Regions from separate parts of the Gordonia metallireducens genome, predicted to be linked through region 1. Evidence: riboswitches for the same ligand, from Rfam matches in the RefSeq annotation. Region 1 holds a riboswitch; each other region holds the start of a gene.
The links. Region 1 has a riboswitch for cobalamin ahead of LQD00_RS18820 (CbtB domain-containing protein). Riboswitches for the same ligand answer to the same signal wherever they lie in the genome.

Region 1 (7,945 bases):
TCGTGTCCCCCAGATGGCGGACATCCCGTTCACCGAGGTGTACTTCGCCGAAACCGCCGACCAGCTCGGTCCTTTCGGCGCGAAGTCGATGTCGGAGTCACCCTTCAACCCGGTGGCGCCCGCACTGGCCAACGCCATCCGTCGGGCCCTCGATGTCCGCCCGTACGAGACGCCGATGTCGAGGGACCGGATCTGGCGTCTCACGCATCCCGAAGCCATTGCGAAAGAACCGACGTAATGGTGCGACAAACATCCGACAAATGATCGGTAAACCCGGGTCTCGTTTCCTCACGAGTTGGCGCCCAACTCATTTCATTTGAGAGTTCATTTCGGGACCAGATACCGAACAGTTCTCCGGAATTCCTGCGATTCCTCTCGGCGAGTCGCACACTCCTCACTGTCCACAGTCCAGAGGAGGGCGTCATGACACACACTGCACCAGGCGAAGAGCGCGGAACCCTGTCTGCCAAGCAGGGAATCGCCGCGGGGACGTCCATCGGCGCCGCGATCATCCTGATCGTCGTCGGAGTCGTCCAACTCGCGCAGGGGATCGCCGCCGTCGCCAAGGACGAGGTGTTCGTCCGCGGCATCGAATACGTCTACAAATTCGATATCTCCACGTGGGGATGGATCCACATCGTGCTGGGCGCCATCGCGATCATCGTCGGCGCCGGCCTCGTCAGCGGGGCGGGTTGGGCCCGGTTCACCGCCATCGTGATCGCCGGCCTGTCCATCATCGCGAACTTCCTGTGGCTGCCCTATTACCCGTGGTGGTCGATTCTGGTCATCGCACTCGACGTGGTCGTCATCTGGGCCGTCTCGACCTGGAATCCCAGAGCGGAGTACTGACGCCGACCGGCGCTAACCAGTTCATCGCTCGAAACCGCTCTGAGCGCGGTTTCGAGCGATGAAACGCGTAGGTCAGCCGCGCAGGAGTCCCTTGGCGACGTGGGTCACCTGGATCTCGTTGCTGCCGGCATAGATCATGAGCGACTTGGCATCTCGGGCGAGCTGCTCGACCCGGTACTCGGCCATGTAACCGTTGCCGCCGAACAGCTGGACGGCTTCCATCGCGACGTCGGTGGCGGCCTTCGACGAGTAGAGCTTCATCGCCGACGCCTCCGAGAGGCTCAGCGGCTTGCCCGCCTTGCCCCGCTCGATCGCACTGAAGAGCATGTTCTGCACATTGATGCGGGCGATCTCCATCTCGGCGAGCTTGAGCTGGATGAGCTGGAACTGGGCGATCTCCTGGCCCCACAGCTTGCGCGTCTTGGCGTAGTCGATCGACAGGCGCTGGGCCTCGTTGATGATGCCGAGCGAGAGCGCGGCGATTCCGACGCGTTCGGCGGTGAAACCGGCCTTGGCACCTTCGGAACCGCGCGAATCCTGACCGGTGTCCTCGGTCTCGCCGAGCAGACGGTCCTTGCCGACCCGGACGTTGTCGAAGAACAGCTCACCGGTGGGCGAGCTCATCATGCCCATCTTCTTGAACGGCTTGCCCTGTGTGAGGCCCGGCATGCCCTTGTCGAGGACGAAAGACAGCACCTTGCGGTCACGCATGGGGGTGCCGCTGCCGTCGTCGAGCTTCGCGAACACGACGATGGTGTCGGCGTACGGACCGTTGGTGATGAACGTCTTCTGGCCGTTGAGGATGTAGTCGTCACCGTCGCGGCGAACGGTGGTCTTCATGCCGCCGAGGGCGTCGGACCCCGAGTCGGGTTCGGTGATCGCCCAGGCGCCGACCTTCTCCATGGTGACCAGCTCGGGCAGCCAGCGCTTCTTCTGTGCGAGCGTGCCCTTGCCGCGGATCGTCGAGGCGGTCAGGCCCATGCTCACACCGAGCGAGGCGACGAGTCCCAGACACACACCTGCCAGTTCGATGTTGACCATCATGAACATCGAGCCGCTCATACCGCCGCCGTCGCCGGACGATTTCTTCTTCTCCCCGTTGGCCTCTGCCTCGAGTTCCTTCTCGAGCGCGTCCTTGGCCATCGCGTCGACCCCGAAGGTCGAGAGCAGCTTGCGGGTGATGTCGTACGGAGGCAGCACGCCGGACTCGAGCTCGTCGAGATGTGGTCGGATCTCCTTGTCGATGAACGCGCGCAACGCGTCCCGCACCATCAGATCTTCTTCGGACCACTCGAACATCGTCACTCTCCCCAGACAGTGCCCGCCGGGGGCGAACACGTTTCAGTTTTGCCGACTCAACTGTGTCAGGAGTCACTCGCGATGTCTAGGTACGTCCCCGCGGATCTGTTTCTTCAGGGCGAATTCTCAGGGGCCGGCCAGAAGTAGGAGGTCGCCGGCCGGACCTCGACCCGGAAGTACCCCGCGGCGTCGTCACACAGAAGTGCCTGTGCAACAGGCATCGCCACGACGACCGTCGCCACGTCGGCGTTCAGGGTGTTGCGCCGGTCGTGCACCCGCATCACGAACTCCTCGACGCTCTCGCCGCCGTGGGGCCGGGCCGCCGGGTCGGTGAAGAAGACCGCCAGCTCGCGAGGATCGATCTCCTCGGGCGCCGATCCCGCCCAGGTTCCGACGTCGAGCGTGCGGAGTTCCTCGTCGATCTCGGGGCGACCGCCCAGGAGCCGGACGCTCTCGAGTGTCGCGGGTTCCGGCCCACAGAAGGTCAGGGCCCCGACGACCGACGCCGCCAACGCTTCGATGTCGCGGCGACCGCGGTCGTCGAGGGGCGCTTCACCGCCGAAGCGCACCGATCGGTTGGGACCGGTGCGCCCGGCGGTGATGATCTGCATGAATCAAGGCGCTCAGCTCTGGGCGGCGTCGACCGTCCGGGAGGTGGCCGGGCTCTCCGACCGCGCCATCGCGCCGAGGACCAGCGCGAAGGTCACCGTCAGCACCGTCCAGAGGATGACCTGGTTGGTGATCGTGTACACGCGGAAGTCGGCGACGACGTCCGCGGGGAAGCCGGGGAACACGATCTGGCCGGCGTCGTTGCGCACCGGCTCCGGCACCTCGCTGAACGTCGGCAACAGCGCGATGGTGATGCCGACCGCGATCACGTACGCGGCGCCGCCCACCACGGCCGACACCAGTCCGCCGATCCGCGGCCGCAGCCACAGCGCGAGAACGACGGCCACGATCATCAGCACGACCGACACGATGGTGACGGTCAGGAATGCACCCGTCCGTTCCCCGATCGTGTCGTCGTCCCCGACCGCGGGCGGGTTGGCCGGGTAGGCGAAGAACGGCACACCGAAGACGGCGACGAAACCGATCGCCCCGAGGGCCCCGGCGACCGCCCGGGCGTCGACGGCCGGATACCGATTGCCCAGGTGGCTCCACAGCACGGTGAAGGCAACTGCGAAGAACGCCCCCATGCACAGGGCGAACACCAGGTTGCCGACTCCGGCGCCGAGGTTCTCCTGCATCGCGCGGGTGAAGACCTCACCACCCTCGCCGTGTGAATGACCGCCGGCTGCGTGAGCCAGCGCCTCTTCGGCTTCCGAGCGCTCGCCCTCGTAGTCGACGGCCTTCGACACCACGGGTTCGAGATAGAACCGCGCGAAGACGAACGAGATGATTCCGGCGATCAGGCCCGAGAGCAGACCTGCGCCGATGAATTTCTTCTCCATGTGAACTTGTCCCTACCTCTTCGGTCAGGCCGACTCAGTGGCAGGGAAAGCCGAGGAAGTGGCGGGAGTCGTGCACGAACTCGTGCACATAGGTGTTCTCGCCGAACACCGACACGACCCCCTGGTCGTAGCCGAGGAAGTAGTAGGCGAGCCCGGCCAGGAGGACCGTGAGGCTCAGCCAGAGCGCTGCGCTCGCGACCGAGAGATTCGGTACCGCCAGGGCGCGCGGAGAGGGTTTGACTGCTTCGGACGTACGGGGACCCGTCATGGGATTGTCCTTTCGCCGATCTCGCGTCGGAGAGTTGTGGATCAGATACCGCCGGCACGGCATCCTGACTCACGTCTTCTCTGGGGCACCGTCGAATCCCTCGACCGCGTCCCCGAGTCGGCGTTCACAGTGGCGCGACCGTTCCGGATTCTCACCGGATTCCCCGTACAGGCGTGTGTCGACTGTATACCCCGACCTGTCACACATGTGAGACATAGTGGATAGATGCCCCGCCCCTCTGTTCTCGATCGATTCACCGCCCCCACCCGGCGATGGTTCACGGGAGCGTTCACCAAGCCGACCGCAGCCCAGAAGGGCGCCTGGACCTCGATCGCCGACGGAGCGAACACCCTCGTCATCGCCCCGACCGGCTCCGGCAAGACCCTCGCGGCATTCCTGTGGGCGCTCGACCGACTCGCCGCCGACCCCGGTGAGCGCCGTCCGGGCACCAAGGTCGTCTACATCTCGCCGCTCAAGGCCCTCGCCGTCGACGTCGAGCGCAACCTGCGCGCACCGCTCACCGGGATCACGCGCGCGGCGCAGGAACTCAACCTCCCCGAACCGAACATCACGGTCGGCGTCCGCTCCGGCGACACCTCGGCCGCCGACCGCCGCGCGCTGGTGAAGACCCCGCCCGACATCCTGATCACCACGCCGGAGTCGCTGTACCTCATGCTGACCTCCGCGGCACGGGAGAGCCTCACCGACGTGGAGGCGATCATCGTCGACGAGGTCCACGCGGTCGCCGCGACCAAACGCGGCACACACCTCGCACTCACCCTCGAACGCCTCGACGAGCTGCTCGACAAGCCCGCGCAGCGGATCGGACTGTCGGCGACCGTCCGGCCGCCCGAGGTGGTCGCCGGGTTCCTCTCCGGGTCGGCGCCCTGCCAGGTGGTCAAGCCCAAGGCCGACAAGACCTTCGATCTCCGCGTCGACGTGCCGGTCGAGGACATGGCGAACATCCCGCCGGCACCCGGCCCCGAGGGTGCGGACTCCGCCGAGCTCGACGACGCCTTCTCCCCCACGGCCGGGTCGCTGTGGCCGTACGTGGAGGCGTCGATCGTCGACCAGATCGAGGCCAACCGGGCGACCATCGTGTTCGCGAACTCCCGGCGCCTCGCCGAGAAACTGACCGCTCGGCTCAACGAGATCCACGCGGAGCGGCAGGGCGTCACGACCGAGGCCACCGCCAACCCGACGGTCGCGGGTGGGGCTCCCGCATTCGTGATGGGTAGCGGTGCGAGTTCCGGTGCCGAGGCCGTCCTCGCGCGGGCGCACCACGGCTCGGTGAGCAAGGAGCAGCGCGCGCAGATCGAGGACGACCTCAAGGCCGGTCGCCTGTCCTGCGTCGTGGCGACCAGCTCGCTCGAACTCGGCATCGACATGGGAGCAGTCGATCTGGTGATCCAGGTCGAGGCCCCGCCGTCGGTGGCCAGCGGCCTGCAGCGCATCGGTCGCGCCGGCCACCAGGTCGGCGAGATCAGCCAGGGCATCCTCTACCCCAAACACCGCACCGACCTGCTGCACTGCACGGTCACCGTCGGCCGCATGCTCGACGGCGCGATCGAGGAGATCAAGGTTCCCCAGAACCCCCTCGACATCCTCGCGCAGCAGACCATCGCAGCCGCCGCCGTCGACGATCTCGAGGTCGACCACTGGTACGAGGTCGTGCGCCGCGCGGCGCCCTACCGCGATCTCGGGCGCGGGGTCTTCGACGCGACCCTCGACCTCATCGCCGGGCGCTTCCCCTCCGACGAGTTCGCCGAACTGCGGCCGCGGGTCAACTGGGACCGCGACGCGGGCGTGATCACGGGACGCCGAGGCGCCCAACGACTCGCCGTGACCTCCGGCGGCTCGATCCCCGACCGCGGGCTCTTCGGCGTCTTCATGGTCGGCGAGAAGTCAACGCGCGTAGGCGAACTCGACGAGGAGATGGTCTACGAGTCGCGGGTCGGCGACGTGTTCGCCCTCGGCGCGACCAGCTGGCGCATCGAGGACATCACCCACGACCGCGTCCTGGTGTCGCCGGCTTTCGGGCAACCCGGCCGGCTGCCGTTCTGGATCGGCGACGCCATCGGGCGGCCCGCCGAACTGGGTGCGGCGATCGGTGCGTTCACCGGGGCCATCGCCGATCCCGGCAAGCTCGACACCCATGCCGAACGGTTGGGACTCACCGAGAACGCCCGCACCAACCTCGCCACCCTCATCGCCGAGCAGCGCGAGGCGACCGGTCACCTCCCCACCGACCGGACGCTCGTCGTCGAACGGTTCCGCGACGAACTCGGCGACTGGCGCGTCATCCTGCACTCGCCTTACGGCCTGCGCGTCCACGCGCCGTGGGCGAGCGCCATCTCCCAGCGACTCCTCGCGACGCTGGGCATCGAGGGCGCCACCACCGCGTCCGACGACGGGATCATCCTGCGTCTCCCCGACACCGACGACGCTCCCCCGGGTGCCGACGTATTCCTCCTCGATCCCGACGAGGTCGAGCAGCTCGTCACCGACGGCCTCGCCGACTCGTCGATGTTCGCGTCACGGTTCCGCGAATGTGCCGCTCGCGCACTGCTTCTGCCGCGGCGCGATCCCGGCCGGCGCGCGCCGCTCTGGCAGCAGCGCCAGCGCAGCGCCCAATTGCTCTCCGTCGCATCGAAGTTCCCGGACTTCCCGATCGTGCTCGAGGCGGTTCGCGAGTGCCTGCAGGACGTGTACGACCTCCCGGCACTGCTCGATCTGCTCGGCCGCATCCGGTCACGCCGCATTCGCGTCGTGGAGACCGAGACCCCGAGTCCGTCGCCGTTCGCGGCGTCGCTGCTGTTCGGCTACGTCGGCGCCTTCATGTACGCCGACGACGCTCCACTCGCCGAACGCCGGGCGGCTGCACTGTCCCTCGACACCAGCCTCCTCGCACAACTGCTCGGCCGGGTGGATCTCCGCGAACTGCTCGACCCCGGGGTCATCGCCGAGGTCATCGCCCGCCTGCAACGTCTGTCCCCCGAGCGGCAGGCGCGTGACGCCGAGGACGTGGTCGACCTGCTCCGCTGGCTCGGACCCCTGACCACCGAAGAGGTGGGGGAACGATACCGGGGAGAAGCAGCAGTGGCCGATGTGCTGGCCGACCTGCACCGCAGCGGACAGATCATCTCGATCAACCACAACCGGCGCGCGCTGTGGGCATCTATCGACGACACCGCACGGCTGCGCGACGCCCTCGGGGTCCCGGCGCCGATGGGCATCCCGGCCGCCTACCTCGAGCCGGTACCCGACCCGGTGGGCGATCTCATCGGGCGCTACGCCCGCACCCACGGGCCGTTCACCGTCACCGACGCGGCGGCGTCCCTTGGGATCGCCACCGCGGTCGTCCGCGACACCCTGGCCCGCCTGGCCACGGAACGGCGCGTCGTCGAAGGCGATTTCCTGCCCGAGACCGGCACCGCCGATCCGGCTCAGGGCGCGTCACCGACCACCCAGTGGTGTCACACCGACGTCCTCGGTCAGATCCGGCGCGGGTCGCTCGCGGCGAGCCGGGCCGAGGTCGCGCCGGTCGGCACCGAGGTGCTCACCCGCTTCCTCGTGGAATGGCAGCACGGTTCGCCCGGCACCCAGCTGCGCGGGATCGACGGCGTCGCGACCGTCATCGACCAGTTGGCCGGGTACCCGCTGCCGGCGTCGGCCTGGGAGTCGTTGATCCTGCCCGCGCGTGTCTCCGATTACGCCCCGTCCATGCTCGACGAACTGCTGAGCAGTGGCGAGGTCGTGTGGTCGGGGCACGGCCGCATCGGCAACGCCGACGGTTGGGTGGCCCTGCACCCGGCCGACGTCGCCGCCTTCACCATCGCCGAGGCCGACACGATCGACACCACGACCGTGCACGACGCGATCACCACCGCGCTGCAACCCGGTGGTGCACTGAGATTCCCGCAGATCGCCGGGGACATCAGCACCGGTACCACGACGCCGGCCGCGGACATCGAGTCGGCGCTCTGGGACCTGGTCTGGGCGGGACAGGTCAGCAACGACACGTTCGCGCCCGTCCGTGCACTGCTGCATCCGCGGCGCAACCCGACGACGCCACGGT
Region 2 (7,945 bases), on a different contig from region 1:
TGTTGAGCGCCTTGGTGATGTCGACGTCGCCGTCGGCGGTCTTGGGCGTGTAGTTGAGCTCACACAGCGCCGAGTGCCCGGTGCCCGCGTTGTTCCACGGGTCGCTGCTCTCCGCCGCAGCGGCGTCGAGCCGTTCGAACAGGCTGATTGACCAATCGGGCTGCAGCTGACGGAGCAGCGCTCCCAGGGTGGCACTCATGATGCCTGCACCCACCAACGCCACGTCGGTCTTGATCACCGTTTTCGACACCTGGACTCCACTTCAACCTGATCAACGATCTCTACATCGGCCATTGTCCAGCATGGCACGTCCTGTCACAGAATCGACCTGCTCAACTGTGGCATCCGTGACACTTCCGCGGCGTCCCCTGCCCGAGCAGACGGGTCACTAAGCTGGCTGCTGTGAGCGTATCCGCAGGCACCGGCTGGCAACCCGACCGCTTCCTGGACCACTACCAACTCCGCACCATCCCGCTGGGCGACGATCCGGACGGGGAATCACCCGTCACCGCGACCCTGATCCGCCGCGCCGAGGCGGGTGCGCGGATCGCCGGTCCGCGGCCCGTGGCCGGCGCGGTGCTCTATGTCCACGGCTTCACCGACTACTTCTTCCACGAGCCGCTGGCCGATTTCTTCACCGCCCGCGGCTACGCGTTCTACGCGATCGACCTGCGTAAGTGCGGACGGTCGCGGGAGAGCCACCACACCGCCCACTTCACGACGGACCTCGCTCGATACGACGAGGAACTCGGCCTCGCGCTCGAGCTGATCGCCGAGGAGGTGGGTGCGGACACCCGCACGATCATCGCCGGGCATTCGACGGGTGGCCTGATCACCGCGCTGTGGCTCGACCGGCTGCGCGAGCAGGACCCGGCCCGGCACGGGCTCGTCGACGGCCTGCTGCTCAACTCGCCGTGGCTGGATCTCCAGGGCGACGCCGTCCTGCGGACGCTGCCGGTGACGATGCTGATCAAGGCGGTGGCCGCGGTGCAACCCACCCGCGTGATCCCGCAGGAACTCTCCTCGGCCTACGGCGAGAGTCTTCACGAGAGTGCGCACGGCGAGTGGAGTTACGACCTCGCCCTCAAACCGATGGGCGGTTTCCCGGTCACCTTCGGGTTCCTGAACGCGGTCCGGAGCGGGCAACGACGTCTGCACCGCGGCATCGACGTCGGCACGCCGGCGCTCGTGTTGCGTTCGGACAAGACCCATTTCGCGAAGACCTACTCGGCGTCGACCGATCGCGCCGACGCCGTCCTCGACGTCCGCCAGATCGCCCGCTGGAGCGGGTGTCTCGGCGGGCGCGTGTCGACCGTCCCCATCCCCGACGCCCGCCACGACGTGTTCCTCTCGGTGCCGCATGCCCGTGAGCACGCCTATCGCGAGGTCGACGACTGGCTCGCCCGCACCATCCGGCCCGCGACCGAATCCTCGGAAACCAGTAGAAAAGAGAGCACCCTATGACCGCCACGCAGGTCGTCGACCTGGCCATCATCGGCTCCGGCAGCGGCAACTCCATCCCCGACGAGCGCTATGCCGACACGACGATCGCCATCTTCGAGGAAGGCGTGTACGGCGGCACCTGCCTCAACGTCGGCTGCATCCCGACCAAGATGTTCGTCTACGCGGCGGAGGTCGCCGAGATCGCCACGCAGGGCGCGCGTCTCGGGGTGCACGCCAAGGTCGACTCGGTGGACTGGCCCGGCATCGTCGAGCGCGTCTTCGGACGCATCGACCCGATCTCCGAGGGCGGCAAGGAGTATCGCGTGGACCGGTGCGAGAACATCACCGTCTACAGCTCCCATGTCGAGTTCGACGGTCGGGACGACGACGGCCTCTACCGTCTCGTCACCGCCGACGGTGCAACGGTTCTCGCCCGCGAGGTGGTCCTGGCCGCGGGTTCGCGCGCGGTCATCCCGCCGGTCATCGCCGATTCCGGCGTGGCGTACTACACCAACAACGACGTGATGCGTCTGCCGGAACTGCCCGAGCGGCTCGTCATCGTCGGAAGCGGTTACATCGCAGCCGAATTCGCGCACGTCTTCGGCGCTCTCGGCTCCAAGGTGTCGATCATCGCCCGCGGCCCCGCCCTGCTGCGCAAGCAGGATGCCGACATCTCCAACCGTTTCACCCAGGTCGCCGAGGAGAAGTGGGACGTCCACCTCGACACCGCCATCACCGGTGCGGAGGACCTGCCCGACGGCGGTGTCCGCCTGCAGTTCGACGACGGGACGCACCTGGAGGCCGACGTCCTGCTCGTCGCCACCGGCCGGAAGCCCAACGGCGACCGCCTCAACCTCTCCTCGGTCGGCATCGAACTCGACGAAGAGGGCCGGGTGCGCTGCGACATCCACGGCCGCACCGCCGCACGCGGGGTGTGGGCGCTCGGCGACGTCAGCTCGCCGTACCAGCTCAAGCACGTCGCCAACCACGAGGAGCGGGTGGTGCAAGCCAACCTGCTGAAGGGCTGGGATGCAGACGATCTCGTCGAGTTCGACCACCGGTTCGTCCCGGCGGCCGTCTTCACACACCCGCAGATCGCCTCGGTGGGGCTGACCGAAGACGAGGCCCGCGACGCCGGATACGACATCACGGTCAAGGTCCAGGCCTACGGTGACGTCGCCTACGGCTGGGCGATGGAGGACACCACCGGTTTCTGCAAGGTCATCGCCGAACGCGGCACCGGCAAGATCCTCGGCACGCACATCATCGGCCCGCAGGCCCCAACCGTCATCCAGCCGGTCATCCAGGCGATGTCGTTCGGCCAGACCGCCCTCGAGGTCGCCAAGGGGCAGTACTGGATCCACCCGGCGATGCCCGAGGTGCTCGAGAACGCGCTGTTGGGTCTGGAGATCTAGTGGCGATCTAGAACACCGTCGACCGCAGGGCGATCTCGCTGGCCAGTTCGGCGGGAGCGTTCTGCGGAATCCAGTGGTCGACGCCGGCCAGTTCGCAGAACCGGAAGTCGGAGTAGGCGTACCGGCCGCTGCCCTGCGCCTGCTCACGGCCGAGCGCGGCGTCGGCGTCGCTCCAGACGAGCGTCGTCGGGATCTCCACCGGCGGGCACGCCATGGTGCCCTTGATGTCGCCGACGAAGTTGGCCCGGTACCAGTTCAATGCAGCCCGCAGGGCGCCCGGTTCGCGCAGCGGGGCGAGCTCATCGGCGGTGACCCCGGCCGCGCGCAGCTTGGCGCCGTCGTCGGCGAGGAGTGTCTCCTCGGCGCCGTCGGCGACGAAATCGAGGATGTAGGACGATCGTTCGCGCTGATCGCTCGCCGCGAGTGCATCCCGCATCGCCGACGGGTGGCCGGTGCTGGCGACCACCAGACCGGTGAACCGGTCGGGGTACTTGCCCGCGAGATGCCACGCGACGATGCCGCCCCAGTCGTGCCCGACGAGGATCGCGTACCCGACCTTCAGTTCGTCGAGCACGGCGATCACATCCGACACCAGGTGGCTGAGGTGATAGTCCTCGACGGCCTCGGGTCGTGCGCCGGGGCTGTAGCCGCGCTGGTTCAGGACCAACGTCCGCAGGCCCGATTCGTGGAGTCGCGGGAGCACCGCGTCGTAGCAGGATCCGTCCACCGGGAATCCGTGAAGCAGCAGGACCCACGGGCCCCGTTCCGGTCCCCCGATCCGGACGTCGAAGGTGAGGCCGTTGACGGTCACCTGACGCTGATCTTCAGTCATTGGGCCACGATAGCGTCTGCGCCGAACCGGTGTCGGGGTCCAGGTGATGGCGGATGACGGGCGCCGACACGGGCGGACCGTCCTCGATGAGATGCATCACCGCGTCCATGTCGAGATGCTCGCTGACCAGGTCGGCCATCGTGTCGACCTGTCGCCGCCGGATCGCCTCCACCTCGGTGTCGCCCGCGACCCGGAAGTCCGGCACACCGGCCTCGGCGGCCACCTCGGTGAGCAGCCGACGCCGAAAGGCGTCGTTGGCCAGCAGTCCGTGCCAGTGCGTCCCACGGATCGCGCCTCGCACCGCACCTTCGGGACCCGCGGCGTCGTCGACGATCCAGGTGTCCTCCCGCGACCCGACGACCCGCCCGTGGTGGATCTCGTAGCCGCTGATCACCTCTCCACCGCGGCTGGTGCCGCTGACCTGACGCAACGTCTTGTCGGTGGCGAAGGAGATGTCGAGATCGAACACACCGAGGCCGTCGACGCGGCCACGACCGGATTCGATCGCGTCGTCGATGGTGCGGGCCAGCATCTGGAAACCCCCGCAGATGGCGACGACCGGGACGCCCCGGGCCGCGCGGGCGGTGACCGCGTCGGCGATCCCGCGGTCGCGCATCCAGGCGAGGTCGGAGACCGTGGCACGGGTTCCCGGGATCACCACCAGGTCGGCGGCGGCGACACTGCCCGGGTCGTCGACCCAGGTCACGTCGACGCCCGGTTCGCAGGCGAGCGCCTCGACGTCGGTGGAGTTGGAGATGCGGGGCAACCGGATCGCGGCGACGCGGAGCCGCGCGCCCGGACCGGCCGGGTTCAGCGGCGGTCCGACCCGCCGGCCGACGGGCGCCGCCAGGGAGTCCTCGGCGTCGAGCCACAGGTCGTCGGCGAACGGCAGGACACCGAGGGTCGGGCGGCCGGTGATCTCCTCGACCTGCCGGAGCCCGGTTTCGAGGATGCTCGGGTCGCCCCGGAACTTGTTGACGACGTAGCCCGCGATCAGCGCCTGGTCTGCGGGTTCGAGGATCGCGGTGGTGCCGAACAGCGAGGCCAACGAGCCACCGCGGTCGATGTCGGTGACCAGCAGCACCGGGAGCCGTGCGGCCTGCGCGAGCCCCATGTTGGCGATGTCGTTGCGGCGAAGGTTGATCTCGGCGACCGAACCCGCTCCCTCACAGAGCACGACGTCGAAGTCGCGGCGGAGCGCGGCGAGCTCCTCGGTGACGACCTCCCTCAGCCGGGACCGCCAGGCCATGTAGTCCCGGGCACCGACGTCCCCGGCCGGGCGCCCTCGCAGCACGACATGGGAGCGCCGGTCGCTGCCGGGTTTCAGCAGAACAGGATTGAACCGCGTCGAGGGTTCGAGCCCGCAGGCGAAGGCCTGCAGGGCCTGGGCGCGGCCGATCTCACCGCCGTCGAGCGTCACCACCGAGTTGTTGGACATGTTCTGCGCCTTGAACGGCGCGACCCGGACGCCGTCGCGCGCGAGAGCACGACAGAGACCTGCGACGAGGAGACTCTTACCGGCGTCACTGCTGGTCCCGCCCACGAGCAACGCCCCACCGAGATCGGCCACCACGACACCCCTTTCTCGACTGCGAACCAGGTGTCAATCTTCCACTGCCGGTCGGGGAACTCGACTCCGAGGGGTGCTCCCGCGCTCGGCCGGACACCGTCGGGTAAGTGTCGTCATGTCGCCGTGACCTTCCTTGCGTCGGGTCTACGCCGCTCACTAGTGTTGAGCGCGCATGTGGTTCGCCACGCGTGAAATCAGGAAGCATCTGATGGCGCGTGGCGTCGAGTCGCCGGCGTCACGCCGGCGACGAGAGGGAATCCGGTTCGAATCCGGAGCTGTCCCCGCAGCGGTATGCCGTAACGACCACCGTCATCAGCACTGAGCCCAGGCTTGGGAAGCGACGGTCAGTAGGAACCTCTCTCGAGAGCGACGGTGAGCCCGAAGACCTGCCAGGTGTACCGGACGCGCCGCGTCCGGTGGCTCGCCGCCTCGAGGATTGGGCGCAGGTCGAATCGGTGATCGTCGCGCGCTCTCTGCTGCCCGCGAGGTGGCTCGATCGATCTCCCCCTGCTGGGCGGTGAACCATCCGCCGTCAGTAGGAGAAGTCGACTTCCATGTCCGACACCGTCCGTCGCGATTCCGCGGCACCGTTCACGACCACCGTCCTCGGCACCGCACGCATCGGTCCCCGGCGCGAACTGAAAAGAGCCGTCGAAAGCTATTGGGGCGGTCGTATCGACCGCACCGAGCTCGCCGAGGTCGCGCAGCGCCTGCGCGGCGAGCAGTGGGCCGAGCTCACCGAGGCCGGTCACGACTCCGTCCCGGTCAACACGTTCTCGTACTACGACCAGGTGCTCGACACCTCTGTCCTCCTCGGCGCGTTACCGTCGAGGTTCGCCGAGATCGATGACCCGCTGGACCGCTACTTCGCGGCGGCGCGCGGCACCGCCGACGTCACTCCGCTGGAGATGACCAAGTGGTTCGACACCAACTACCACTATTTGGTGCCGGAGATCGGCCCGGACACCTCGTTCTCGCTGAATCCCGAGAAGGTCCTGGCGGAAGTCGCAGAGGCGAAGGAGCTCGGAGTCCCGGCCCGCCCGGTCATCGTCGGGCCGGTGACGTTCCTCGCGCTGTCCAAGGCGGTCGACGGAGCGAGTGCGCCGCTGGATCGCCTCGACGAACTGGTCCCGTTGTACCGCGACCTCCTGACGCTGCTGGCCGAGGCCGGCGTCGAGTGGGTTCAGCTGGACGAACCCGTCCTGGTCACCGATGTCGCCGCCGACCTGGGTCCCCGGGCCGAATCGGTGTACGACGCCCTGGGCACCCACGCTCAGCGTCCTGCCATCGCCGTGGCAACTTACTTCGGTGATCCCGGTGATCGGTTGACATATCTCGCGCGCACCCCGATCGAGGCAGTCGCGGTCGACCTCGTCGAAGGGTCGGTCGAGACCGTTGCCGGTACCCCGGGTCTGGCGGACAAGCTGCTGATCGCCGGCGTCGTGGACGGCCGCAATGTGTGGCGCACCGACCTGGACCAGGCCGCCGCGACGCTGGCCACCGTCCTCGGCTCCGCGCGGTCGATCGCCGTGTCGACCTCCTGCTCCACACTTCACGTCCCCTATTCCCTGGACGCCGAGAACGAGCTCGACACCGATCTCCGCGGCTGGCTGGCCTTCGCGGCAGAGAAATTCCGCGAGGTCGCGGTGCTGTCGTCGGCGTTGCACGAGGGCCGGGTCGTGCAGGCTGCCGCGTTCGCCGCGAGCACCATGGCACTCGCGAGCCGTGCCACCGATCCGCGCCTGCACAACGACGAGGTCCGCACACGTCTCGCCGCCATCAGCGATGCCGACGCCACCCGAGGCACGGCTGAACAGCGTCGCGTCGCGCAACAGGAACGGTTGGGGCTGCCCCCGCTGCCGACCACCACGATCGGTTCGTATCCGCAGACTTCTGCCATCCGGCTGGCACGCGCCGCACTCCGATCGGGCGAGATCGATCGCGCCGAGTACGAGAACCGGATGAAAGCCGAGATCGCCGATGTTGTCGCGTTGCAGGAGTCGATCGGTCTGGACGTCCTCGTCCACGGCGAACCCGAGCGCAACGACATGGTGCAGTACTTCGCCGAGCAGTTCGACGGCTACTTCGCCACCGCCAACGGGTGGGTGCAATCCTACGGTTCACGGTGCGTGCGACCGCCGATCCTCTACGGCGACGTCTCTCGTACCGCGCCGATGACCGTCGACTGGATCACCTACGCCCAGACGCTGACCGACAAGCCGGTCAAGGGCATGCTGACCGGCCCGGTGACCATCCTGGCCTGGTCGTTCGTCCGCAACGACCAGCCTCTGTCGACGTCCGCCGATCAGATCGCGCTCGCCATCCGTGACGAGACGGTCGACCTCGAGGCAGCCGGCGTCGGGATCATCCAGGTCGACGAGCCCGCCCTTCGCGAGTTGCTGCCGTTGCGCGACGCAGACAAACCCGGCTACCTGGAGTGGGCTGTCCGCGCCTTCCGGATCGCGACCTCGGGAGTCCGCGACGACACGCAGATCCACACGCACCTCTGCTATTCGGAATTCGGCGAGGTCATCGGCGCGATCGCGGACCTCGACGCCGACGTCACCTCGATCGAGGCGGCGCGCTCGCACATGGAGGTCCTCGACGATCTCGACGAGGCCGGTTTCCGCAACGCGGTCGGCCCGGGTGTCTACGACATCCACTCGCCGCGTGTGCCCCAGCAGG
Region 3 (7,945 bases), on a different contig from region 1:
CCGCCGAATCCGCGGGTGCCGAACAACTCGGTCGCGATCTCGCGGATGTGGCGGGAAGTGGCCGCGGCGGTAGCCGCAGAGGCACGGGGCATGTGGGGCTTCCTTTACGTACGGAGCGTATGTATATTTACAGGCGTTACATACTCATCGTACGTAAAGGGCAGAACATGAACGCCACCAGTTTCTATCCCGTCCTCATGTCCGGCGACGTCGTATCCGCGGCCGACTTCTACCGCACCCACATCGGGTTCCAGACCACCTTCGAGGCCGACTGGTACATCAGCCTGCGGCTCGGTGCCTTCGAACTGGCCCTCGTCGACGCCGCTCATCCGACGATTCCGGAGGGATTCCGGGCGACGCCCCGCGGCGTCATCGTGAATCTCGAGGTCGACGACGTCGACGCGGTCCACGCCCGCATGGTCGATGCCGGGGTCGAACCGGTTCGTGCGCTGCGCAACGAGGGCTTCGGTCAGCGCCACTTCATCGTCGAGGCGCCCGATGGGGTGTTGTTGGACGTCATCACACCCATCGTGCCGAGTGCCGACTATGCGGACGCCTACGTCGGCTGACCGTGGCGGTCCGAGGCCTCAGTCCAGCCAGTTGTTGCCGCCCAGGCGCAACTGCTTGACGTCCAACGCCGAGGTGATGCCGGACTCCGGTGCGAGATCGTGCTTTTCGAGGACTGCGCGCAGGATCTCGGCCGCGTCGATGTTGAGCGGGCTCGAGACCCACATCGCGTAGGGGAGATTCACGAACCGGTTCTCACGTACCGCTTTCAGGTGGCGACTGGCCGGATTGGTGCGCAGGGCGTCGATCTTCTGTTCCACCGACTGCCCGGGGTAGTCGACGAACACGATCAGATCCGGGTCGGCGGTGGTGATCCGTTCCCAGCTGACCGCGGTCCAGGTGTCCTTGACGTCTTCGGTCGCGTTGCGGGCGCCCGCCGCGTCGATGATGCCCTGCGGACCACCGAAGGAGCCCGACGAGAAGATGGAATCGGAGACGCTGTCGAACACGAAGACCGTCGGCTTGGTCGCCGGTTTCGGTGCAGCACGGAGCTTCTCGAGGCGACCGGAGATGTCGTCGGCGACCGCCGCACCTTGCTCGGGATGGCCGGTGATGGTGCCGATGTTGCGCAGGTCGGTGTCGAGCGCGACCCAGGGGTCCATCGTGCCGCGCTGTGCCTGTCCGTCGACCTGACGGCAGGCCTCGGACAGCTGGTAGACGTCGATCCCGTGGGAGGCCAGGATCTCGGGAGTGATCCCGCGGGATTCACTCATGCCGTAGTTGTAGCCGGCGTAGAGGACCTCGGGTTTGGCGCCGACGATGTTCTCGAGCGTCGGCTGTTCGGTGGCGACCTCGTTCAGGGTGTCGACCTGCGGCCCGTATTCGAGCCGGAGGACGTCCTTGTCACGGGCGAGTGAGCTGACCGCGACCATTTTGTCGCGTGCACCCGTCGCGAGCGCGATCGCGATCATCCCGCCGTCGTTGACGAACAGGCGATCGAGGGGCTGGTCGAAGGTGACCTCGGCGCCGCAGTTGGTGACGGTGACGCTGTCGGTAGCGGCGACGCCGGAGTCGGCGCCGCAACCCGCCGCGGTGCCTAGGACGAGAGCGAGCGCGGCGGATCGGGTGATGGTGTGTCTCATCAATTTTCCTTGGTGGTGTAGGCCTGCGGTGCAGGTGACATGGGGGAGTTCAGGAGCAGATGGGGGAGACCGGTCTCGGGATGGGGAACGACCGTGCCGGACACGTCGAAGACCGACGCCAGCAGATCGGGGGTCAACACTTCGACGGGTGGGCCGTGGGCGGTGATCCCGCCGTCGGAAACCACAGCGACCGAGTCGAAGTGGCGGAGGACGAGGTCGAGGTCGTGCATCGCGGCGATCACGGTGGCCTCGAGGTCGTCGAGGGTCTGCATCAGCCGCAGTCGCCAGGCCGCGTCGAGATGATTCGTCGGCTCGTCGAGCACGAGGATCGGCGTCTGCTGCGCTATCGCGCGGGCGAGTACGACGCGGTGCCGTTCGCCGCCCGACAGCTGCATGCACGACCGGCGTTCCCAACCACCCAGTCCCACCTGTTCCAATGCGGACCGGATGATCTCATCGTCATCGGAACTGCCCGTGGCCCAGGCAGATCGGTACGGCGTGCGTCCCAGGCCCACCGCTTCTGCGACCGTGAGTTCGGCCGACGGGTGTTCATCCTGACCGACGACGGCGATCGACAACGCGCGACGCCGCGCCGGAAGGCGACCGAGATCGTCGTCGGCCAGTCGGATACGCCCGGACGACGGTTGTTCGAGACCGCACAGGGTTCGGAGCAACGTGCTCTTGCCCGTCCCGTTGGGGCCGACGATGGCGAGCCGGGTTCCGGCCGGGACGTCGAGGTCCACCCCGCGCAGGATCGTACGGGCGCCGCGACGACAGCTGAGGCCCGTCGCGCGCAACGACATCGAGCGTGAGTCGGCGGGCATCAGGATCCGCCGCCGAACACGTACTGACGGCGTCCCATCAGGAACAGGAAGATCGGTGCGCCGATGAGTCCGGTCACGATGCCCAACGGCATCTCGCGCGGCGCCGCGGCCACTCGCGAGATGACATCGACCCACACCAGGAACAGCGCGCCGCCGCAGACCGCGACGGGAATCATCGCGCGGTGCGTCGCACCCACCAGCAGGCGCGCGGCGTGCGGCACGATCAACCCCACGAAGCCGATCCCGCCGGCGACCGCAACCAGGACACCGACCAGGAGTCCCTGCACCGCGAACAAAGCATTACGCATGGCGCGCACCGGAACCCCGAGGGAGGTCGCGGTGTCGGTGCCGGCCGCGTAGGCGTCGAGCCAGGAGTGGATCGCCAGCATCGCGAACACCGTGGCCACGACGACCACACCCGCGATCTGGACTTTCGCCCACGTCGCGCCGGCGACGCTGCCCAGCATCCAGAACATTACGTTGTCGGCGGCATGCGGGTCGGCGGCGGTGAACACCAGCAGCGATGACAACGCCATGAACGCCGAGGACAGGACGACGCCGGACAGGATCAGGCGGAGGGCGGTCAGTCCGCCCTGCGCCCGGGCGACGGCATAGACGGTGATCGACGCCGCGAGCGCGCCGATCAGTGCGCCGCCCGACAACGCCCAGACACCCAGTGCGGCAAACGAACCGAGCGTGATGACCGCCGTCGCGCCGACGGCTGCACCGGCGGACACGCCCAGCAGGTACGGCTCGGCGAGCGGGTTGCGGACGAGGGCCTGCATGACGGCGCCGGCAAGGGCCAGGCCTGCGCCGACGATCGCCGCGAGTATCGAACGCGGTAATCGGAGATCCCAGATGATCACGGCGTGGGCGGCGTCGAGATCATCGCCTTGCAGGCGTCCGGCGACGGTTCGCCAGACGTCACCGATGGGGATCGTCTCGGCGCCGAAAGCAGTGGCGACCGCGACGCTCACCAGCGTGAGCGCGAGAAGAATCAGGGCAAGAGGCAACGACGGAAGTCGCCGTACCGACGTGTCGGTGGCGATCATCGTCGTGCCGTCGGGAGGACGGGACACGTGTGGAACTGCCTTCGGTCTGGGCATCTGTGCGCGAGATGCCGGGTGGACTCGACGAGAACGGCAGGTATTCGGACTCGGGTTCATCCGAACCCGACGCCTTCCCGGGTTGCCCCAGTGGCTTGCTGTCGGGTCCGTCCCCCATACCGCTGCGCGCCAGTCCTGGATTCGCACCAGGTTCCCTGGCACCCGCGTGTGCAGGTGCGACCGCTCTCTGGAGGTGAGGCTAGCAACACTATCGTGGAGATTGCGCCATCGCCCGGTTGGCCGAACCGGGCGCGCGACGTCGGGAGGTCTTACGCTGGGTGCCGACAGTGCCGCGCAACAGTCGCGAATCGAACCGAGGCGGACGGTGATCCGATGGACGGACGACCCACGAAACTTGCCATCATCGGCGCGGGCGCGGTGGGCACCGCGATCGCCTACTCGGCACTGATCCGGGGAGTGGCGCGGACCGTCGCCCTCCTGGACATCAAGGCGCCGAAGGTCACCGCCGAAGTTCTCGACCTCTCGCACGGGCTGGAGTTCGTGCCCCGTGCCGACATCCTCGGATCCGACGACGTGTCGGTGTGCGCCGACGCCGACGTCGTCGTGTTCACCGCCGGAGCCAAACAGAAGCCGGGACAGTCGCGTCTCGAATTGGCCGAGGCCACAATCGGTTTGACCCGATCGATCCTGCCCGGTGTGCTCGAGGTCGCGCCCTATGCGATCTATCTCATGGTGACCAACCCGGTCGACGTCGTCACCTATGCCGCGCAGCGGATCACCGGTCTGCCGTCGAATCAGCTGTTCGGTTCCGGAACCGTTCTCGACTCGTCGCGGCTGCGGTTCCTCATCGCGCAGCACTGTGGGGTGGCGGTCCAGAGTGTGCATTCCTATATCGTCGGCGAACACGGGGACAGTGAGATCCCGTTGTGGTCGTCGGCGACGATCGGCGGGGTGCCACTGACGTCGTGGAAGCCGCTGCCTGGACGTCCGGAGATGGATGCCGTTGCGCGCGAACGTATCCGGAACGAGGTCGTGCATGCGGCCTACGCGATCATCGAGGGCAAGGGTGCCACCAACTACGCCATCGGCCTCGCTGCCACGCGGATTGTCGAAGCCGTTCTGAACGACGAGCATCGTGTCCTGCCGGTCTCGACGGTCGCCTCCGGCTTCTCCGGACTCGAGGATGTATGCCTGTCCCTGCCGACCGTCGTCGACCGCGGAGGTGCGCAGACGCGCCTCGAGGTGCCGCTGTCGTCGGACGAGGAGGCGGGCCTGCTCGCATCGGCGGAGACGCTGCGCGCAATGCAGTCGCGATTCGGGTTGTAGGGCACGATCGTCACTTCCGGCAATGATTCGCTGATTCCGTTCAGCGCTGGCCTTCGGAGGCGGCGATCGTCCTCGAGTCACTGTCCCTCAGGCGGACCAATCTCACTCCAGGATGCGGATGTCGACGCCACGTCGGGGTAGTTTCACCTGGTCACATCGGTGTGAGAGAAGGTTCGACGATGAGTGGTTCGCGCAAGACGGTTCTGGGGTTTGTCGCTGCGGCGTCGATGGCGATCGCACCGCTGATGGCGGCGGCACCCGCCTCGGCTGCGACCGACTACGCCAACTGCAAGGCGCTCAACGCCGACTACCCACACGGTGTCGGACAGCCGGGCGCCGTCGACTCGACAACGAGCACCCCGGTCACGAACTTCACCGTCGACCAGGCCCTTTACGACGCCAACGACGAGAGCGATCGCGACAACGACGGCATCGCCTGCGAGAAGCGCTGACCGCGAGTCACACTGCACCTTCGGCCGGACCTTCACCACGATCATCGGCTGCAGCCCGTCCGGCTACCGTCGGCACGTCTCCCCGGTGCCTGTGCCGGGACGCTTCGTGCGGCGCTGGACGATACCGACCGGGCCGACCGAGCCGCGTGAATTCGACCCGCTCGCTTCGCTCCCGGCGTCGAGCAATTCCGGAGAAGCGCCCGTCGGCGCCGCAGTCGTATCGTCGGGCTCATGATCACCGGAATTGCCATCCACTCCATCTACGTCCTCGACCAGGACGCGGCGCTCGAATTCTACGTCGGCGAGCTCGGGTTCACCGTCGACACCGACGTCGACATGGGATTCATGCGGTGGCTGACGGTCGCACCACCCGGGCAGCCGGACCGTCTCATCCTCCTCGAGAGGCCCGGGCCTCCATCGCTTTCCGACGACGCTGTGGCCAAGGTCCGCGAACTGGTCACGCAGGGCGCGATGCCGGTCACGATCTTCTCGACCGACGACTGCCGGGGTACGCACGCTGCCCTCGTCGCGAAGGGCGTCGAGTTAACCCAGGACCCCGAGGAACAGCCGTACGGGATCGACTGCGCCTTCCGCGACCCGTTCGGGAACAACCTCCGGATGACGCAGCGTGCCACCCAGGAGCGGCCCGTGGGCAAGGACGACGTCGCCCGCTGGTCGCCCGAGAGCTGAGGGGTCTCCGACCTGGCCTTCCCGGCTCGTCCGCGGTCCGATGGAACCGATCGGGCGCGCCGATAGTCTGAACTACATGCGCGACGACAAGCTGCTCACCCGGATCTCCGCCCTCCTGCGACAGGCGGAGAACACCGACAACGAGCATGAGGCCGAGACGTTCATGCAGGCCGCACAGCGCCTCGCCACGGCGTCGTCGATCGATCTCGCCGTGGCCCGCGCGCACGATCCGGCCGCGCGCAGGAAGGTCACCCCGATCTCCCGGCAGATCAAGATCGGCGAGCCGGGCAAGCGTGGCCTGCGCACCTACGTGCAACTGTTCGTGGCGATCACCATGGCGAACGACGTGACAGTAGACGTCGCCAGCAACTCGACTTTCGTCCTCGCCTACGGCTACGAGGCCGACATCGACGCCTGCGAGGCGCTGTACACGTCGCTGATCATCCAGATGGTCGCCGCCAGCGATGCCTACCTGCGGTCGGGGGCGTACAAGGGGGAGACCTTCGCGCGCGTCGTCACGAAGGGCAGCGGCTGGCAGGCGCGCCGGGTGATCGAGGAGAAGCCGCTGTCGCCGATCACCGCGCGCCTCAACTTCCAGTCGGCCTTCGCCGAACGCATCGGCAAACGTCTCAGCGAGGCCCGCGATGCTGCCCGCGAAGAAGCACTCGACGCCGAACAAAAGTCCGGTGAAGCCGAACGTTCGACGGCGCTGGCTCTGCGCAACAAGGAACTCGAGGTCACCGATTTCTACAAGACCGAGTCCACCGCGCGCGGCACGTGGCGACCGTCGAGTGCGTCGGCCGGCTACTCGGAGGCCGCCCGACAGGCAGGGGACCGGGCGGGACGTCGGGCCAAGATCGGTGCCGACCGCGAGTTCGGCGGCGCGCGAGGCGCTCTCGAGGCGTGAACAGCGGTCGGTCGCTGGGCTCAGTCGGTTCGGTCGTACCAGGCGACTGACGGGGTCGGCGTGAACGGAGTGGGGGTCCCGGCCCAGCGCCGCACCCAAGTGCCGACCCGTCCGGGGTCGGTGGCCACGCCATGCACGACGATGGCGGTGACCACCAGGATCGCGGCGAACACGAACAGCCAGCTGATCGCGACGAAAACGACGCCGAGAGTGCCGAAGTAGCGGATCGTGCCCGACGCCAGCGTGGGCAGGGCGATTCGGCTCCCGGCCAGCAGCGCCGTGATCAGCAGACCCGTACCCACACCGTTGAGCGCGAGAAGCCGCAGCGGCACCTGCGTGGACACCAACAGTCGCGGGATCGCGGTGAAGGTTGCCGACCAGATCGCCACCGTCACTCCGAAGATCAGCACGATGCCGAGCAGACCGCTGCCGCCGAGGTGGATGCCGAAGAGCGTCTCGGCGTGGAGGCCGGTCGACAACCCCTGAGCAGTGACCGCGGTGGGGATGAGGAACAGCACGATCACCCAACGCCAGAAGGCGCGCCACGGCAGTTTGGTGACGCCCCAGATCGCGACATACATTCGGCCGAGTGCACGTGACAGGGAGGTGGCGCCGGCGATGGTCATGAGTGCGCCGATGACCCCGAAGGTGGCGAAGGACTGCGGATTGTCCACCGAGGTGTGGTCGAGCCTGCTCACCGGGATGCCGAGTCCGCTCAACGCATCGTCGACGACGTCGCTCCCCGGAAGGGTGAGCAGCAGGATGACGATGGGCAGGATCGAGGTGAACGCCTGGGCGGCGAGGGTCATCGCGCGGTCGGTGACGTCGCCGCGCGCGATGTCGGTGAGGATGCGCAGGCTCAGCGTGGCGCCGGGCAGTCGCAGCACGCGTTGGCCGAACGCGTGCAGGTCGGGACGGCGCATGAGGACTCCCATCGGCTATGGCGGACCCTCATCATCATTGGTGATGCCGTGAGTCCGCGTGACACCGGGCGTGCCCGGTACTACGACGCCGAGCGTCTCGTCTTCCG

Region 2: it holds a riboswitch for cobalamin, as region 1 does, so the genes downstream of both, metE (5-methyltetrahydropteroyltriglutamate--homocysteine S-methyltransferase) here and LQD00_RS18820 (CbtB domain-containing protein) in region 1, are expected to answer to the same signal.
Region 3: it holds a riboswitch for cobalamin, as region 1 does, so the genes downstream of both, LQD00_RS04165 (FecCD family ABC transporter permease) here and LQD00_RS18820 (CbtB domain-containing protein) in region 1, are expected to answer to the same signal.

What each region holds. Positions count from the first base shown of each region.
Region 1 is NZ_JAJQJP010000048.1:11,222-19,166, forward strand. It holds gene LQD00_RS18795 (molybdopterin-dependent oxidoreductase) at 1-238, shown strand, start outside; gene LQD00_RS18800 (DUF7144 family membrane protein) at 424-849, shown strand; gene LQD00_RS18805 (acyl-CoA dehydrogenase family protein) at 922-2,148, opposite strand; gene LQD00_RS18810 (histidine phosphatase family protein) at 2,262-2,759, opposite strand; gene LQD00_RS18815 (CbtA family protein) at 2,772-3,599, opposite strand; gene LQD00_RS18820 (CbtB domain-containing protein) at 3,634-3,867, opposite strand; cobalamin riboswitch at 3,904-4,082, opposite strand; gene LQD00_RS18825 (ATP-dependent helicase) at 4,093-7,945, shown strand, end outside.
Region 2 is NZ_JAJQJP010000054.1:18,702-26,646, forward strand. It holds gene mqo (malate dehydrogenase (quinone)) at 1-250, opposite strand, end outside; gene LQD00_RS21170 (alpha/beta hydrolase) at 403-1,464, shown strand; gene mtr (mycothione reductase) at 1,461-2,858, shown strand; gene LQD00_RS21180 (alpha/beta fold hydrolase) at 2,866-3,669, opposite strand; gene LQD00_RS21185 (cobyric acid synthase) at 3,683-5,260, opposite strand; cobalamin riboswitch at 5,467-5,668, shown strand; gene metE (5-methyltetrahydropteroyltriglutamate--homocysteine S-methyltransferase) at 5,815-7,945, shown strand, end outside.
Region 3 is NZ_JAJQJP010000015.1:52,023-59,967, forward strand. It holds gene LQD00_RS04145 (TetR/AcrR family transcriptional regulator) at 1-92, opposite strand, end outside; gene LQD00_RS04150 (VOC family protein) at 168-569, shown strand; gene LQD00_RS04155 (ABC transporter substrate-binding protein) at 588-1,649, opposite strand; gene LQD00_RS04160 (ABC transporter ATP-binding protein) at 1,649-2,473, opposite strand; gene LQD00_RS04165 (FecCD family ABC transporter permease) at 2,473-3,525, opposite strand; cobalamin riboswitch at 3,598-3,779, opposite strand; gene LQD00_RS04170 (L-lactate dehydrogenase) at 3,913-4,866, shown strand; gene LQD00_RS04175 (excalibur calcium-binding domain-containing protein) at 5,046-5,318, shown strand; gene LQD00_RS04180 (VOC family protein) at 5,550-6,008, shown strand; gene LQD00_RS04185 (DUF2786 domain-containing protein) at 6,085-6,915, shown strand; gene LQD00_RS04190 (hypothetical protein) at 6,936-7,838, opposite strand; gene LQD00_RS04195 (TIGR04338 family metallohydrolase) at 7,887-7,945, shown strand, end outside.